DNA from 2 places in the Megasphaera massiliensis genome. Region 1 is predicted to be linked to the other one. Evidence: riboswitches for the same ligand, from Rfam matches in the RefSeq annotation. Region 1 holds a riboswitch; the other holds the start of a gene.

Region 1 (8,129 bases):
CCGGCTTTTCGGCATCACAGTAATGGCACTTTAAATGGGATGACTGGCGGTGATAGACCATGGCCACATCACAGGTATCGCATTTGACAACGTAGCCGCATTTGCGGCACATGATGAATGTCGAATACCCCCGCCGGTTGAGGAGGATGATTGCCTGCTGACGGGCTGCCAAGGTTTCATTCAGCAGTCCGTACAGGGAATCGGACACGACGCGGTAATTGCCGCGGGCCAATTCCTCCCTCATATCGACAACGGTGACTTCCGGCAAGGGGCGGTGGCCGACGCGTTCCTTCAGTTCCACCAAGACGTAGTCCCCTTGAAGGGCCTTATAATAATCGCCTAAGGCCGGCGTCGCACTGCCGAGGATGACCGGACAGCCATAGTAAGCCGCTCGTTTCCGGGCTACGGCGACGGCATGGTAGCGCGGCGCCTCATCCTGCTTATACGAGCTGTCGTGGGCCTCGTCGACGATGAACAGGCCGATGGACCGGGCCGCCGAAAAGACGGCCGATCGGGCACCGATACAGATATGACTGGTCCCGTTTTGCATGCGCAGCCAGTTATTTCGTTTTTCGCCTTGAGACAATTGGCTGTGCATGACGACGACATCGTCGCCGAAACGGCGCAGGAAGCGGCGCACGATTTGACCGGTCAAGGCGATTTCCGGCACTAAGACGATGACCTGCTGTCCCTTAGCCAGTACTTTCTCGGCAAGCTGCATGTAGATTTCTGTCTTGCCGCTGCCCGTAATGCCATGGAGGACGTAGGTTTTTCCGCCTTCATCGCCTTCGATCACATGGAGGGCATCTTTTTGTTCCGCCGTCAGCGGCAGGGCTTCATCCGGTTCAAGCGTCGGCAGGATGTTTGTCGTCCCTGCCGGATGCTGCTCCCAACGGGCAAGGCCCGTCGCAGCCAGGCGGCGCATGAGGTCACGCGTATAGCCCTTTGACTGGAAGTAGGCAGCCGGCGCCGTTTTCTTTTCCTTCAGTTCCGCCAATAAGGCCTGCTGTTTAGGCCGGCCGTGAAGGGTACCATCGAGGTCATCCTTTTCAAAGGCCAGCCAGTCCTCCATTTTATCGGCAATCTTATTCTTTAAAAAGCTCTCACTGCAAAGACCATTTTCGGCTAAGAGACGAGACACGAGGTCACGACCAAATTTACGGCCGAGGGCTCCTTTTTCCACCTTTCCCTTATCGGCGACATAGAGCTGAACCGACCGGCCTTCTGCCGTCGTCGCCGGCGTCGGCCCCAGGGACAGGACTTCCCGGCGGACGAGGCCGCGCTTGTCGATCATGAACAACCGCAGGGCATCGGAAAGATTACAGACATAGTAGTCGCGGATCCAAAGGGCCGTTTCAATCATTTCCTCCCGAAATCCGGTCTGTGATGACAGGAGGCCCTCAATGGGCTTTAAGGTGAAATCAGTCGATTCGTCCAGCGCCTCATGGAGGGCGACGACAATCCCCTCTTCCCGGCGAAAGCCAAAGGGAACGATGACGCGGCTTCCGACGCGAACGGCCAGGTGATCCGGCACGGTATACGAAAAGGTCTGCTGTAACCGTTTGGCCGTCGTATTAATGATAATTTCAGCAATCACGGACATACCTCCTCATCAGGGCTGCAGCCGAAGTTCGTCGCTGCCGTCCGAGGGCATACGCCCAAAAACAGAAAGAGACTGCCGTCCCTGCGGCAGTCTCTGCATCTCAATTATAAGCCGGCTTCTTTACGGAGCGTATCCGCTTTATCGGTCTGTTCCCAAGGCAGGTTGAGATCGTTGCGGCCGAAGTGGCCATAAGCAGCAGTCTGTTTGTAAATCGGCCGCTGTAAGTCGAGCATGGCGATGATGCCAGCCGGACGAAGGTCAAAATTCTTTTCAATGAGTCCGACAATTTTTTCATTGTCGACTTTGCCCGTACCAAACGTTTCAACGTGGATCGAAACGGGGCGAGCTACGCCGATGGCGTATGCCAACTGGATTTCGCACTTATCGGCAAGGCCGGCAGCGACGACGTTCTTAGCAACGTAACGGGCTGCATAGGCGGCCGAACGGTCGACCTTTGTAGGATCCTTCCCGGAGAAAGCACCGCCGCCGTGACGAGCCATGCCGCCATAGGTATCAACGATGATCTTACGACCGGTCAGACCGGAGTCACCCTGAGGACCGCCGATGACGAAACGGCCCGTCGGATTGATGAAGAGCTTCGTCTTATCATCGAATAAGCCCTGCGGGAGTTCCGGTTTGATGACGAATTCGAGGAGGTCCCTTTCAATCTGTTCACGCGTGATTTCCGGGCTGTGCTGCGCCGAAATGACGATGGTATCGATGCGAACCGGTTTGCCGTCTTCATATTCGACGGTGACTTGGGTCTTGCCGTCCGGACGGAGATAAGAGAGCGTTCCGTCTTTACGAACACTGGCCAGGCGGCGTGCCAAACGGTGCGCTAAGGAAATAGGCAGGGGCATGTAGTCATCCGTTTCATTCGTGGCATAGCCGAACATCATCCCCTGGTCACCGGCACCGATGGTGTCGAACTGGTCCGTATTGCCTTCCTTCTTTTCGAGTGCATCGTCGACGCCCATGGCGATATCCGGCGACTGTTCATCGAGGGATACCAAGACGCCGCAAGTATCGCAGTCAAAGCCGTATTTCGCACGGGTATAACCGATGGAACGAATCGTTTCACGAACGATGTGCGGAATATCGACATAGCACGTCGTCGAAATTTCACCGACGACGTGGACCATCCCGGTGGTCACTAAAGTTTCACAAGCAACGCGGGCATTTTTATCTTTTGCAAGAATGGCATCCAAAATGCTGTCAGAAATTTGGTCAGCCATTTTATCCGGATGCCCTTCGGTTACGGATTCAGATGTAAAGAATTCACGATTTTTCACCATGAGGTTTCCTCCTTAAAAAAAATTCCCCTCATTCATGACTGTCATGAGAGGGGCTTCCAATCCCCATCTGCCAGTATAAGACTGCTGGAATTAGCACCTTTCACTTATGAAGGTTGCTGCGACATCATAGGGCCAGTCCCTCCGTCGTCTCTTGATGGTTCTTTATTTGATTTACTGGTTCATTATAATTCAAACCCCTCTATTTTGCAAGTTCTTTTTTGGTATAGCAAACATGAGTTCTGTCCTTCTAAAAAAAATTCCGACGTACCTGTTCGCCTCCGCACTTCCTGAAGAATATTTTTTTACATCCGTTACAGAAAACGTTATAATGAATAGATAGAAAGAAAGGATGATTATGATGACCAAATTGCGGCCAAGAGATATATTTTTCAACGACCCTTATTTTGACTTTGCCACCCACTGTAAAACGGCAGATCTGCGTTTGGCCAAGCGCGTAGAGATCTGGGATAAATGGTATCGTACGCAAGGATTGGTAAACACCTTACTCCAGCGAGAAAGCCTGGCCTTCATCCGCTATAACGGCACGGAGCGGGAAGAAGCCATGATTCTGCGGATATACGAACGGACGCCGGACCGTCTCCTCATCAATACCTATTATGCATCAAAACGAAATGCCACTGAAATCTATGCCGGTACGATTCGTCTGGAACGCTATGCCACAGCCCAGACGACAGGCGACGATTCCTACATGGGCATGATCGACCTCTTAATGTTGAAGACCGACGATGAACTCGTCGGGTTGAGCGATGTCTTTGAAGATATCCAACAAGCCAAACACATGGCCGCCCAATCCTTAGGCATCTACTTAATGGCTATCTACGACGGTCCCTGGATCGATGACAGCCGGGCGGACGCCGAAAAGACACCGGCCATGATTGCCGGCGAAGAACGAGAAGAACTCCTTCAGCTGCGCCAGGAAAAAGCTCAAATGGAAGCCGATCGGGAAGAACTCCTGAGGCTTCGTCTCGAATCGCAAAACCGCAAAACCGTTCTTTCTGAACTGGAACGGCTGCGTCAGGAACTGGAGGACGAACGAAACGGCCGCCAAGAAGATCTTCAGCACTATGAAGCGACCCTCCGCCAACAGGAAGAGTACACGGAACGGATCAAGGAAAAAGCCGCCATTCAGGTATCGGATCTGTTGACCCTGCGTCAGACCCTTAGAAAATACGAAGCCAACCCCGAATTGGCAAAAAAAGTTGCTTCAGCACCCGAAAGGACAAGCTCGGCAGCCGTACCGAAGGCCGATGCAGCCGTAAACCCGTCAGCGCCGATAACCGCCTCGACTCCGGTGAAATCAGACGCCCCGTCACCTTCGAAAGCAGCGGATCCGACAGCCTCGGCGGCACCGGCCCGGGCGACGGAACCGAAAAAAACAGCATCACCGGAAAAACCGACAGCGCCGACACAACCATCAGTTTCAGAAACATCGCCGGCTCCCGCGGCATCCGGCGATGGGCCAACCTCTGCGGAACCGATAAAAACAGCAGAACGGACCGCCACAGAAAAGCCGGGGAAAACGGCCGAACCGGCAACCGCCCCGCAGACTACGGACAACTCCGCTGCAACACAAAAAAAAGCCAAGCGTCCTTCCGAAGACCGCGGCCTCGAACTGCCGTCCTTCATGACCCAGCGTGACTATACACACAGCCTGGACCGCTTCCTGGCCGGACGCCAAATCGCCTTGGCCGGCGGTACGCCGGAATGGCAGGGCCGGATAAAACGCCGCTTCCCGACGGCTGCCGTCCTCAGCGGCTATACCGGCGACGACCGAATCCTGCGGGCTTCCACCCTCTTAGTCATCAACTTGAGTGAAGGCCAGACCGATCTGGTCAAATGGGCCATGGCCGCCGCCAGAGACATGGGCTGCCCCTGCCTTCCCATCAAGACGACAAATTTAAACGGCTTTGCCAAAGCCGTCGTAGAATATGCCAAAAAAGCATAACCAAAAGCGGCAAGAAATGGCAGATATCGTCTGCATTTCTTGCCGTTTTTTATGCCTTTGAGGAATAGGTACCTTATTTTACCCAGGTAACGACATCTTCCATGGCCTGCCGCGTCTTGGCATGGGGTTCTTCGTTGCGATAGCCAAAGCCGGCCATAACCGAAACGCCGAAGTGTTCCGTGTCGAGAAGGCCTTCATCGGCCAGCATGGCTTCTACCTTGCTCCGATTAAAGCCTTCAATGGGGCAGGAATCGACGCCGAGCATGGCTGCCGTCGTCAGCATGTTGGCCAGTGCCAAGTAGGTCTGTTTGCTGGCCCAGTCAAAGATGGCCCGGTCGCTTTCCAGTAAGTTGAAATCGTCTTTCTGGAAGGCCTCAAAAGCAGCTTTTCTCCCCTGCTCCGCCTCTTCCGGCAAATGCTGTACGTCGCGCATGATGTGGGTGATGTAAGGAGAGCTGTACAAGGTATCGACTTTCTTGCGAGCCAGCAGGATTACGAAGTGACTGGCCCCTTTCAAGCTGTTCTGGGCGCCCCAGGCGATGGGAAATAATTTATCCTTAATGTCCTGGCGTTCAATGACTAAAAACTTCCACGGTTCAAAGCCAAAGGAGCTCGGCGATAAACGGCCGGCTTCCAAAATGGTGTTGAAGTCGGCGTCGGATACCTTTTTCGAGGCATCGAAACTCTTCGTAGCGTGTCTGAAGTTAAAGGCTTTTAAAATATCGGCTGCAGCAATCTTCATGGGAATCATCCTTTCCATGTCATAGTATATGTTTCATTATCTTGATTATTTGTATCATTTAAATCTTGACGATTTAAGTATACCATAAGATTTTCAAAACGAAAAGAACGCACTTTTTATATATTTACTACGGATAAACTGATCTGGGTATATTTTTTATACTGTCAAAAAAAAGGCCATCCCAACCGGTCGGGATGGCCTTTCGTTATGCCTTTTGTTTGGAAGTTTTAGCTTTGATAATCGCAGCTGCCCGAGCTACGATAATGGAAGCCAGTTCATCTTTTGCCATCTTTTCCAAGGTCTCTGAAGAGCCGTCCGGAAACAGCAAGGTGGCAATATTGGTCGTCCCCTGGAAGCCGGCACCTTCGGCGCTGACATCGTTGGCTACGAGCATATCGAGATTCTTTTTCTGAAGTTTCTTGGTACCGTATTCGATGACATTCGTCGTCTCAGCGGCAAAACCGACCAGGACCTGATGGGTTTTACGCTGGCCAAGACCATAGAGGATGTCAGGATTCTTAGCCATTTCAAGGGTCAAGACATCGTCATTTTTCTTGATCTTATTTTCCGCCGGATGAGCCGAACGATAATCGGCAACGGCCGCGGCTTTAATGACCAAGTCGCAGTCGTCATAATACGATTCGACAGCCGCTTTCATGTCCCTGGTACTGCCGACGTCGATGCGCCGTGCAAGGCCGACAGGAGTTTTCAAGTTGTCCGTCGTACCGGCAACCAGAGTAACTTCGGCCCCGGCAGCAACCGCCGCTTTGGCAATAGCAAAGCCCATGCGGCCGCTGGAATGATTGCCGATGAAGCGGACCGGGTCGATGGGTTCCCGCGTGCCGCCGGCCGTAACAATGACTTTCTTCCCCTTGAGCAGGTCATTTTTACAGGCCAGCAATTCGATGTAATCGACGATGACGTCCGGGTCGGGCAGGCGGCCGATGCCGGTGATGCCGCAGGCCAGGTATCCGCTGTCCGGTTCGATGAGATGATAGCCGAATTTTTTCAGCTTAGCCATATTATCCTGGGTAATGGGGTTCAAATACATATTGCTGTTCATAGCCGGAGCCATCAGAACCGGCGCTGTCGTTGCCATGACTGTCGTCGTCAGCATATCGTCGGCAATGCCATTGGCGATCTTACCGATGATATTGGCCGTCGCCGGTGCAATGACCAGGACGTCGGCCCAGCGGGCCAGGGCAATGTGTTCGACGTTGAATTCAGGAACATCTTCAAACATGGAAACGGCAACGGGATTTCCTGAGATTTCCCGCAGCGTCAGCGGCGTAATCAACTCCGTTGCATGGGCCGTCATGATACACTTGACTTCAGCTCCTGACTTCCGAAGTTGACTGGCAACGGATGCGGCCTTAAAGGCTGCAATACCGCCCGTAATGCCAAGGACAATCTTTTTCCCTTCCAAACTCATGGCAAGTACCTCCGTGTCATTTAATGCCGTCGCGAGGGGCTTCATAAGTAATCTTATTCTGGTCGATTTCTTCCATGGCGATGGAAACGACTTTGTTCGTATCGACATTGACCAAGGCTTCATCGTGGTCGGTCAATTCACGAGCCCGTTTGGCAGCCAAGGTAACCAGTGTATATTTGCTGTCTACTTTCTGCATCAAAGATTCAAGGGTCGGTTTAATTAACATAGTTCATCTCTCCTAATCATTTATACAATTCTTTCGTATGGGCAATGTTTTTAGCATTGCGCATGACTTTACACTGTTCGGCTTTTATGATCGATGCCGCTTCATCGATGGCGGTTTCCAAATCGTCATTGACGATGACATAGTCATAGCGGTCGATCCAGTCGAGCTCTTCGCGAGCTTTGGACAAGCGGCCGTCAATAACCTCCTCGCTATCGGTCTGGCGGCTGCGCAGTCGGTGTTCCAAGACAGAACGGCTGGGCGGCACGATGTAAATAAAGATGCCCTTGGGATAGCGTTCCTTGACCTGCATGGCCCCTTGGATATCGATTTCCAGCATGACGTGCTGCCCTTCGTCCAGCATTTGGTAGACGTATTTTTTCGGCGTACCGTAATAATGATCGTAGACCTTAGCGTGCTCCAAAAAAGCATCTTCTGAGAGCAGTTGTTCAAAACGGGCATTGTCTGAGAAATAATAATTGACTCCGTCGACTTCTCCCGGTCGAGGCTGACGGGTTGTCATGGAAATAGAATATTGGATATTGGGAAACTGTTTGCGCAGGGCCGCGCAAATCGTCCCCTTCCCGGCTCCGGACGGGCCGGATACAACGATGAGCAGTCCGGAATCATTCATAGTATTACTCCCTTTCTTCTTCCGCTGCATCGATGGCATCAGCATCACTGCCTGCCGATACGATACGGTGGGAAATGGTTTCCGGCTGAAGAGCCGACAAGATGATCCAGCCGTTATCCATGACGATGACGGACCGCGTCTTGCGGCCAAAGGTCGCATCGATGAGGTTGTTTCCGTCTCGGGCATCTTGGATAAGGCGCTTGATTGGAGCCGACTCCGGGCTGATCATGGCTA
Region 2 (8,129 bases), on a different contig from region 1:
GCAGCGACGGACCCGTATTTTCGGCAAAGGAGGTCTTCTGATGATCAGTGAACGGATTGCCGTCGAATTTGCCGGTATCTCGATGAAAACGCCCGTCATGGGGGCATCGGGAACCTTCGGATTCGGCATCGAATACAGTGACTTTCTCGACCTCGACGCCGTCGGGGCCATCATTTCCAAAGGGATTACGCCCTTGCCGCGGCCGGGCAATCCCGGTGTCCGCGTCGCCGAAACGCCGGCAGGCATGCTCAACTGCATCGGTTTGGAAAACCCCGGTGTCGACGCCTTTAAACGGGACATCCTGCCGAAGGTAACGGCTTCCTGTCAAACGCCGCTCATCGTCAATGTCTCCGCCGGCAGCGTCGAAGAATACGGAAAAATCGCAGCCGACCTCGACGTCGACGGCGTCGCAGGCCTTGAAGTCAATATTTCCTGCCCCAACGTCAAAGAAGGGGGCATCGTCTTCGGTACCCAGCCCGAAGCGGCTGCCGCCGTTACGCGCAGTGTCAAGGACAACACGAAAAAGCCGGTCATCGTCAAATTATCGCCCAACGTTACGGACATTACGACCATGGCCAAGGCTGTCGAAGCAGCCGGTGCCGATGCCATTTCTCTCATCAACACCCTGACCGGCATGGCCATCGACATCACGACGCGTCGGCCCATCTTGGGCAACATCACCGGCGGCCTGTCCGGTCCTGCCATAAAGCCCATCGCCCTGCGCATGGTTTGGCAGGCGTCGAAGGCCGTATCTATTCCCATCCTCGGCCTCGGTGGTATTGTGACTTGGCAGGATGCGGTAGAATTCATGCTGGCCGGCGCCAGCACGGTCGCTGTCGGCGCCCATAACTTCGTCGACCCCCGAGCTGTCGAAACCGTCGCCGAAGGCCTCGACCAATACTGTAAAGACCAGGGCATCGCCCATATCAGCGATATCGTCGGTCAATTAGAAGCATAAGAAAGCTTATACAACAACGTCTTGCGGACATTCCCGTTCGCAGGGCGTTTTTTGTCGTGTCCTGAGTGCGTCTTTTTATGACGCGCTGCCTAAGCGATGGAAGCTTGATCGATAGGGTATGCCTCACTTCGGCTATGAAGCATTTATTTGCGGCTGAATGTAACGTTCTGCGCAAGGAGCGTGTGACCAAGGGATATAAAAAAAGACATGAACCGAAAATAGCTGTTCATGTCTTTTTTGGCAGATCTGTTATTTTTTATTCTTCTTATGCGATGCCAGGTCGCCGCCGTACTGGATGAGGTTGACGACGACGATGAGGATGATGATCGTCGCTAACATGACGTCGGGACGGAAGCGCTGGTAGCCGTAGCGGATGGCGATGTCCCCGAGGCCGCCGCCACCGATGGCACCGGCCATGGCCGATGCGCCGATGAGGTTGACGATGAGGACCGTAACGTTGTTGATGATCGTCGGCAGGGCTTCCGGCAGGAGGACCTTGCGGATGATCTGGAAAGGCGTAGCGCCCATGGATTCAGCAGCTTCGACGAGGCCGTAATCGACATCGCGGATCGACGTTTCGACGAGGCGGCTGAGGAAGGGAATGGCGACGATGGTCAAGGGGACGCAGGCCGCTGCCGTACCGATGGACGTGCCGGCAATGAGTCGGGTCAAGGGGATGATGGCCACCATGAGGATGATGAAGGGCACGGAACGGATGATGTTGACGATGGTGCCCAAAATCCGGTTGATGAAGAGGTTTTGCAGGATGTGGCCCTTGCTGGTCGTGACTAAGGTGACGCCCAGGGGAATGCCGATGATGCCGGCGATGACCGTGGCTACGGCGACCATATAGAACGTTTCTTCAATGCCTTGGAGCATTAACTTAATGATTTCTTGGGACATAACCTAATACCTCACTTCCTATCGGTAATGTTTTAATATACGAGAAGGCCTTGGCCTGGGTTTCCATATCGCCCATGATGACGATGATCAAGTAACCGAAAGGTTCATCCTGGATGTAGTCGATGTTGCCGTAGAGAACGCTGACCTTGACGTGGAAGGTGCTGACGATTTCCGAGACGACCGGTTCATGGGTAGCCTGACCTTTAAAGCGCAGGCGGACGAGCATATCCCGGTCCGGCGTCGGTTGGTCGGAGACGCCGAGATTCTTGATCCCCTTCGGCAGTTCCATGTTGATGACGGACGTGACGAAGTCCTTCATGGTCTGGGACTGGGGATTGGTGAAGATGTCGACGACGCGGCCCAGTTCCTTGATGACGCCGCCTTCGATGACGGCTGCCCGATGGCAGATGTTTTGGACGACGGCCATTTCATGGGTGATGATGACGATGGTAATGCCCAGGCGCTGGTTGATGTCCTGGAGGAGTTCCAAGATGGATTTCGTCGTCTGCGGGTCGAGGGCCGACGTCGCTTCGTCGCAAAGGAGAATCTTGGGGTCGCTGGCCAGGGCACGGGCAATGCCGACGCGCTGTTTTTGACCGCCTGAGAGCTGAGACGGATAGTTGGCAGCGCGGTCGCTGAGGCCGACCAGTTCCAACAGGGATTCGACTTTTTTATGGATGACGTCTTTCGAGGCGCCGACCAGTTCCAAGGGGAAGGCGATGTTTTCGGCAACCGTCCGCGAGGAGAGGAGGTTGAAGTGCTGGAAAATCATGCCGATATTTTTGCGTTCTGCCCGAAGCTGGGATTCGCTCATTTTGCACAGGTCTTTGTCGTCGATGATGACTTCGCCGCTGGTCGGTTTTTCCAGCATATTGATGCAGCGGACGAGGGTCGATTTACCGGCGCCGCTCTTGCCGATGATGCCGAAGATCTCGCCGTCTTCGATGGTCAGGTTGATGCCCTTTAAGGCTTGGATTTGGGCAGCGCCGCCGTAGGTTTTGGTAATGTTCTTTAAGGTAATCACAGTATCACTCCTTGAGCCAGGCGTACAGGGATAAAGACAATAAAAAAGGCCGTCATGCAGATGACGGCCGTCAATACGGTGTTACTTCATCTGTCGGAATGTTCCGGTGGACTTGGCACCTTCCCGAATGGGGGTTGCCGCAGCGTCATCGGGCCAGTCCCTCAGCTGCTCTGGATGAAAGGTATATCGTTGTTGCAACTTATAATAGCACGGCTTTTTGCCGTTGTCAATAAGTAATCTTTACTCGGCCCAGTTTCCGTTGGTGAATACAGGGACGACGGTGCCGTCTTTTTTTAGGCCCGTAATGGTAAGGTCTTTGGAACCGACCATGAAGTCGACGTGGATCATGGAATCGTTGAGGCCGGCTTTAGAAAGGCCTTCTTTGTCGAGTTCTGTGCCGCCTTCAAGGCAGGTCGGGTACGACGCGCCCAGGGCTAAATGGCAGGAGGCATTTTCATCAAATAAGGTTTCGTAGAATAAGATGCCCGACAGGGAAATGGGAGAGGCGTAGGGGATGAGGGCCACTTCGCCCAGGCGGCCGGCGCCTTCATCGACGGCGACGAGCTTCTGTAAGACGTCTTCACCGACTTTAGCGGCGGCGTCGACGACCTTGCCGTCTTTAAAGGTCAGGTGGAATTGATCGATGGTGTTGCCGTTGTATACGAGGGGCCGCGTACTGTATACCGTACCGTTTACGGCATCGGCCTTGGGAGCCGAGTAGATTTCTTCCGTCGGCACGTTGGCATTGAATAAGATGCCGCTTGCCGTTTCTTCCATGCCGCCCTGCCAGATATGGTTATCGGGAAGGCCGACGGTAAGATCCGTGCCCAGGCTGTTGGTGTAGTGAAGGCTCGTGAAGTGCTGATTCGTCATCCACGTCCGGCGGGCCTTGAGGTTGGCCAGATGGGCATCCCAGTCGGCCAAGGGGTCTTTTCCATCGGCTCTTGACGATTGGAGAATCTGGTTCCAAAGGGCGTCATAGGCTTTGTCGGCGTCAAGATCAGGATAGAGGAGCTTGGCCCAGACGGCGCTCGGTACGGCGGCGACGAGCCACGTCGTCTTCGAGGCCATCATGCCGTCGATATATTCTTTTAAGGCCTTATTGTGCGCCTTTTGCTGGGCAAAGATTTTCTTCGTATCGATGCCGCTCAGGAGTTTGGGATTGGCCGAAATGAGGCTCAGGAAGGCCGCTTTTTTATGATAGTAATGAAGGCTGAAGTCGCGGCGCCAGTCGGGCAGGGACTCAAAAGACGACAGGTCTTCGTGTTCGTAGCGCAGGCGGGTCATGTCGTCGGAACGCCAGTTGACGACGACTTCAGAGGCACCCATGGTGTAGGCTTCTTTACTCAGTAAGGTGACGAAGTCGTGGCCTTCGACGGGGGCATTGATGACTAAGGTCTGTTCTTTTTGAAGATTGAGGCCTTTTTGCAGTAATACCTGTGCGTAGGCCGTTAATTGTTCAATCGTTGGCATAGAATCAACTCCTTTATATAACTATGATAAACGCCAGGCCGTCTGTTTCCACAGCCGCCAGTTGAGGGCCGCGGCGTTGATGGCCAGGCTGATGATCAGGCTGAGCCAGTAGCCGAAGGGGCCGTAGGGCGTGAGATGGGCCATGGCATAGCCCATGGGAATGCTGATGAACCAGTAGGTGATAAAGGCGATGTAGGTAATGATGCGGACGTCTTTATAGCCGCGGAGGATCCCCTGGACGGGCGTACCCATAGCATCGCAGAAGGCAAAGGCTACGGCACACAAGAGGAAGGTTCGGAGGGCCCGGAAGGTTTCGGCATCCGTCGTAAAGATGGCGGCAATGTCGTCGACGAAGACGTAGGTGAATAAGGTAACGCCGACGGCGATGATGAGGGCCGTGATTTGACAGAGAACGGCGTATTGCCGGGCACCCTGATAGTTTTTGGCGCCTACTTCGTAGCCGATGACGATGGTTGCCGCCAGGCTGATGCTCCAGGGAATGGTATAGGTCAAGGTCGTGAAGCTGATGGCGCCCTGGTTGGCGGCGAGATATAAGGTCCCGAATTCTGCCATCAAAAGGCTGACGATGGAAAAGAGGCTGGTCTCACAGAAGACGGCGATGAAGATGGGAATGCCCAGTTCCAACTGGTGATAGGCGTGATGCCAGCTGAAAGGACGCAGGCGGCGCCATAAATCGTACGAGCGAAAGGGTTCCATAAAGGTCAGGACGGCGACGAAGAGTAAAAAGGACACCCAGCCGGCGATGGTAATGGCATAGCCCGTGCCGATGCCGCCCATGGCCGGAATGGGGCCGGCGCCGAAGATGAGCAGGCGAAAGAGGATAATGGTGAGAACCAAGTTGGTCATGAGGATGGCCATCGATATCTGGGTCTTGCCGTGGGCGTCGACGACGTAGCGAATCGTCGCCTGAAGACAAATGGGAACCAGTCCCAAAGCCAGGGCCTTGAGATATTCCCAGGCAATATAATGAACCTTTGGCTCAAGGCCCATGAAGTCGAGAAAGGGCGGCAGCAGCACATAGCCTAAGAGGAAAATCACGACCGTAAAGGCCAGGCTCAGATAGAGGCTCTGCATGATATATATGGGAATCTCTTCCGTCTTTTTGGCGCCGCGGAGCTGGGCGATGATCGGCGAGATGCCGAAGAAGATGCCGCACAGGCCGGCAAAGACGGGAATCCAGATGTTGACGGCAACGGCGACACCGGCCAGATCGACCGTACCGGCACGGCCGCTGAAAATCGAGCTGAAGACCGACGTGCCGACTTGGGCCATCTGGGTCAAGAGCAGGGGAAAAAACAGGGTCAGAAAATGACGCCATTGGCTGCGATGGGGGAACATAGAAACCTCCTTATACGAAAAAAGCGTTGTCTCAGAGGACAACGCTTTTTCTACAGTTCAACTTATTTGCCCATCGCATTGACTTTGGAAGCCAAACGGGATTTTTTACGAGCTGCCGTATTTTTATGGAGAACGCCTTTACGTGCGGCGCTGTCGATTACGCTGCTAGCTTTATCAAATGCCTGTTTAACGGCATCAGCGTCACCGCCGAGGATGGCTTCGTTCGTACGGCGGATAGCGGTATGAACGGAAGATTTTACTCGAGAGTTAGCTGCATGACGAGCTGCGTCTTTTTCCATCGTTTTCATGTTGGATTTAATCTGCGGCAATGGATTCACCTCCCTAATTTACAAGAACACTAGAAAAAATTTTACCATATGCCACAGAAAAAATCAATAGTTTTTTTGCAGGACATGCGATTAGGCTTTACCTTCCGAACCGAGGACGGATTTAATTTTGTGAGCTACGATGTCGTGAACGAACTGACGGCCGTCGGTCAGGTACTGGCGCGGGTCGAAGTGATCCGGATGCTGAGCCATGTGCTGGCGGATGCCGGCAGTCAGGCCGAGACGGAGGTCAGAGTCGATGTTGATCTTGCAGACCGAGAGAGAGGCTGCTTTGCGGAGCTGATCTTCGGGGATACCGACAGCATCAGCGAGGTCGCCGCCGTTGGAATTGATGATCTTGACGTATTCCGGTACGACAGAGGAAGCACCGTGGAGTACGATCGGGAAGCCCGGCAGGCGTTTGGAAATGTCTTCGAGGATGTCGAAGCGGAGCGTCGGCGGTACGAGAACGCCGTCGGCGTTGCGCGTGCACTGTTCCGGAGTGAATTTGAAAGCGCCGTGGCTGGTGCCGATAGCGATAGCCAAGGAATCGACGCCCGTGCGGGATACGAATTCTTCGACTTCTTCCGGACGAGTGTAGTGAGCTTCTTCAGCCGAGACGTTGACATCGTCTTCGATGCCGGCCAGCTGACCGAGTTCGCCTTCGACGACGACGCCCTTGGAATGAGCATATTCAACGACTTTTTTCGTCAAAGCAATATTGTCTTCGAAAGAATGTTTGGAGCCGTCGATCATGACAGACGTGAATCCGCTGTCGATGCAGTCTTTGCAGGTTTCAAAGTCAGCACCGTGGTCGAGGTGAAGGGCGATGGGGAGATCGTAATCTTCCAGGGCTGCGGCTACGAGATGTTTCAAGTACGACGGTTTCGCATATTTGCGGGCACCGGCCGAAGCCTGAAGGATGATCGGGGATTTCAATTCAGCAGCAGCTTCTGTGACAGCCTGGACGATTTCCATGTTGTTGATGTTGAATGCACCGATGGCATAGTGGCCTTCATAGGCTTTTTTAAACATTTCTGTAGTTCCAATTAATGGCATGTTTACATTCCTCCTACAAGTTACGTATAGAATAGTGTTAATGTATATAATTCCAGCCGGCCTGACGGACGAGGGCGTCCATATCTTCAGGCAGCCGGGAATTAACGGTAATGAAGCGATGTGTCATGGGGTGGGTAAACTGCAGGCAGTAGGCGTGGAGGGCCTGACGCTGCATGAGTCGGCGGGAACCGCCGTAGAGGTCGTCCCCTAAGAGGGGATAGCCGAGGTAACTGCTGTGGACCCGAATCTGATGAGTCCGTCCGGTATGAAGCACCACTTGGAGCAGGCTGTATTCAGAGGACCTCGCCAGGCAGGTGAAATCGGAATGAGCCGGCTTGCCGTCGAGCCTGACACAGCGGGTAATGATGCTGTCGGGACATCTTCCGATGGGGGCGTGTACAGTTGTGACCCGCGCAGGGTATCGTCCCTGACAAATGGCCAGATACAGCCGTTTATAGCTGAGATCTTTTTTGTCGAAGGCGTACTGAATCTGCGGTTCTTTGGCGACCATGCACAGGCCCGACGTATTTTTATCGAGGCGATGCATGGGGTGATATGAGCAGTGTTGACCCGTCGCGGCGTAGTGATAGGCCACGGCGTTGGCCAACGTCCCGTCTCGAACGGCCGACGTCGGATGCATTAAGATGCCTGCCGGCTTATCGATGACCATGAGGTAGTCGTCTTCGTAGACGATGCCGATGGGGATATCCTCGGGTGCAAATTCGTTTTTGACGGGAATGACGATGGACACGACATCCCCTTCCCGGACGAAATCGCGCGTCGAGGCAGGCTGGCCGTTGATGGTACAGCTGCCGCTGTGCTTGATGCGGCGTCTTAGTGTGGATGAGACGCCGAAGTGTTTCATCGCGCCGGCTACGGTCGTAGGCCGGTGGAGCGGACCGACTGTAAAATGAATCATTGGCATATTCCTCTATCTTGGCGTTGTCTATTCTTATTATACCCAATAGAAATAAATAAATCCACACATTTCAGGAAAAGAGGTGGGCTATATTTTAGCCCGCAAGCA

Evidence for each region. Region 1 has a riboswitch for S-adenosylmethionine ahead of metK (methionine adenosyltransferase). Riboswitches for the same ligand answer to the same signal wherever they lie in the genome.
Region 2: linked by a shared signal. The riboswitch ahead of UCI88_RS05225 (methionine ABC transporter ATP-binding protein) and the one ahead of metK (methionine adenosyltransferase) in region 1 are both predicted to bind S-adenosylmethionine.

What each region holds. Positions count from the first base shown of each region.
Region 1 is NZ_JAXIXE010000009.1:12,686-20,814, forward strand. It holds gene priA (replication restart helicase PriA) at 1-1,597, opposite strand, end outside; gene metK (methionine adenosyltransferase) at 1,708-2,898, opposite strand; SAM riboswitch class I at 2,959-3,059, opposite strand; gene UCI88_RS01445 (hypothetical protein) at 3,254-4,864, shown strand; gene UCI88_RS01450 (NAD(P)H-dependent oxidoreductase) at 4,938-5,606, opposite strand; gene coaBC (bifunctional phosphopantothenoylcysteine decarboxylase/phosphopantothenate--cysteine ligase CoaBC) at 5,812-7,038, opposite strand; gene rpoZ (DNA-directed RNA polymerase subunit omega) at 7,055-7,264, opposite strand; gene gmk (guanylate kinase) at 7,281-7,895, opposite strand; gene remA (extracellular matrix/biofilm regulator RemA) at 7,900-8,129, opposite strand, start outside.
Region 2 is NZ_JAXIXE010000027.1:75,009-83,137, forward strand. It holds gene UCI88_RS05210 (dihydroorotate dehydrogenase electron transfer subunit) at 1-41, shown strand, start outside; gene UCI88_RS05215 (dihydroorotate dehydrogenase) at 41-958, shown strand; gene UCI88_RS05220 (methionine ABC transporter permease) at 1,208-1,861, opposite strand; gene UCI88_RS05225 (methionine ABC transporter ATP-binding protein) at 1,842-2,885, opposite strand; SAM riboswitch class I at 2,969-3,066, opposite strand; gene UCI88_RS05230 (aminopeptidase) at 3,126-4,358, opposite strand; gene UCI88_RS05235 (MATE family efflux transporter) at 4,380-5,717, opposite strand; gene rpsT (30S ribosomal protein S20) at 5,780-6,046, opposite strand; gene fba (class II fructose-1,6-bisphosphate aldolase) at 6,137-7,102, opposite strand; gene UCI88_RS05250 (RluA family pseudouridine synthase) at 7,140-8,021, opposite strand.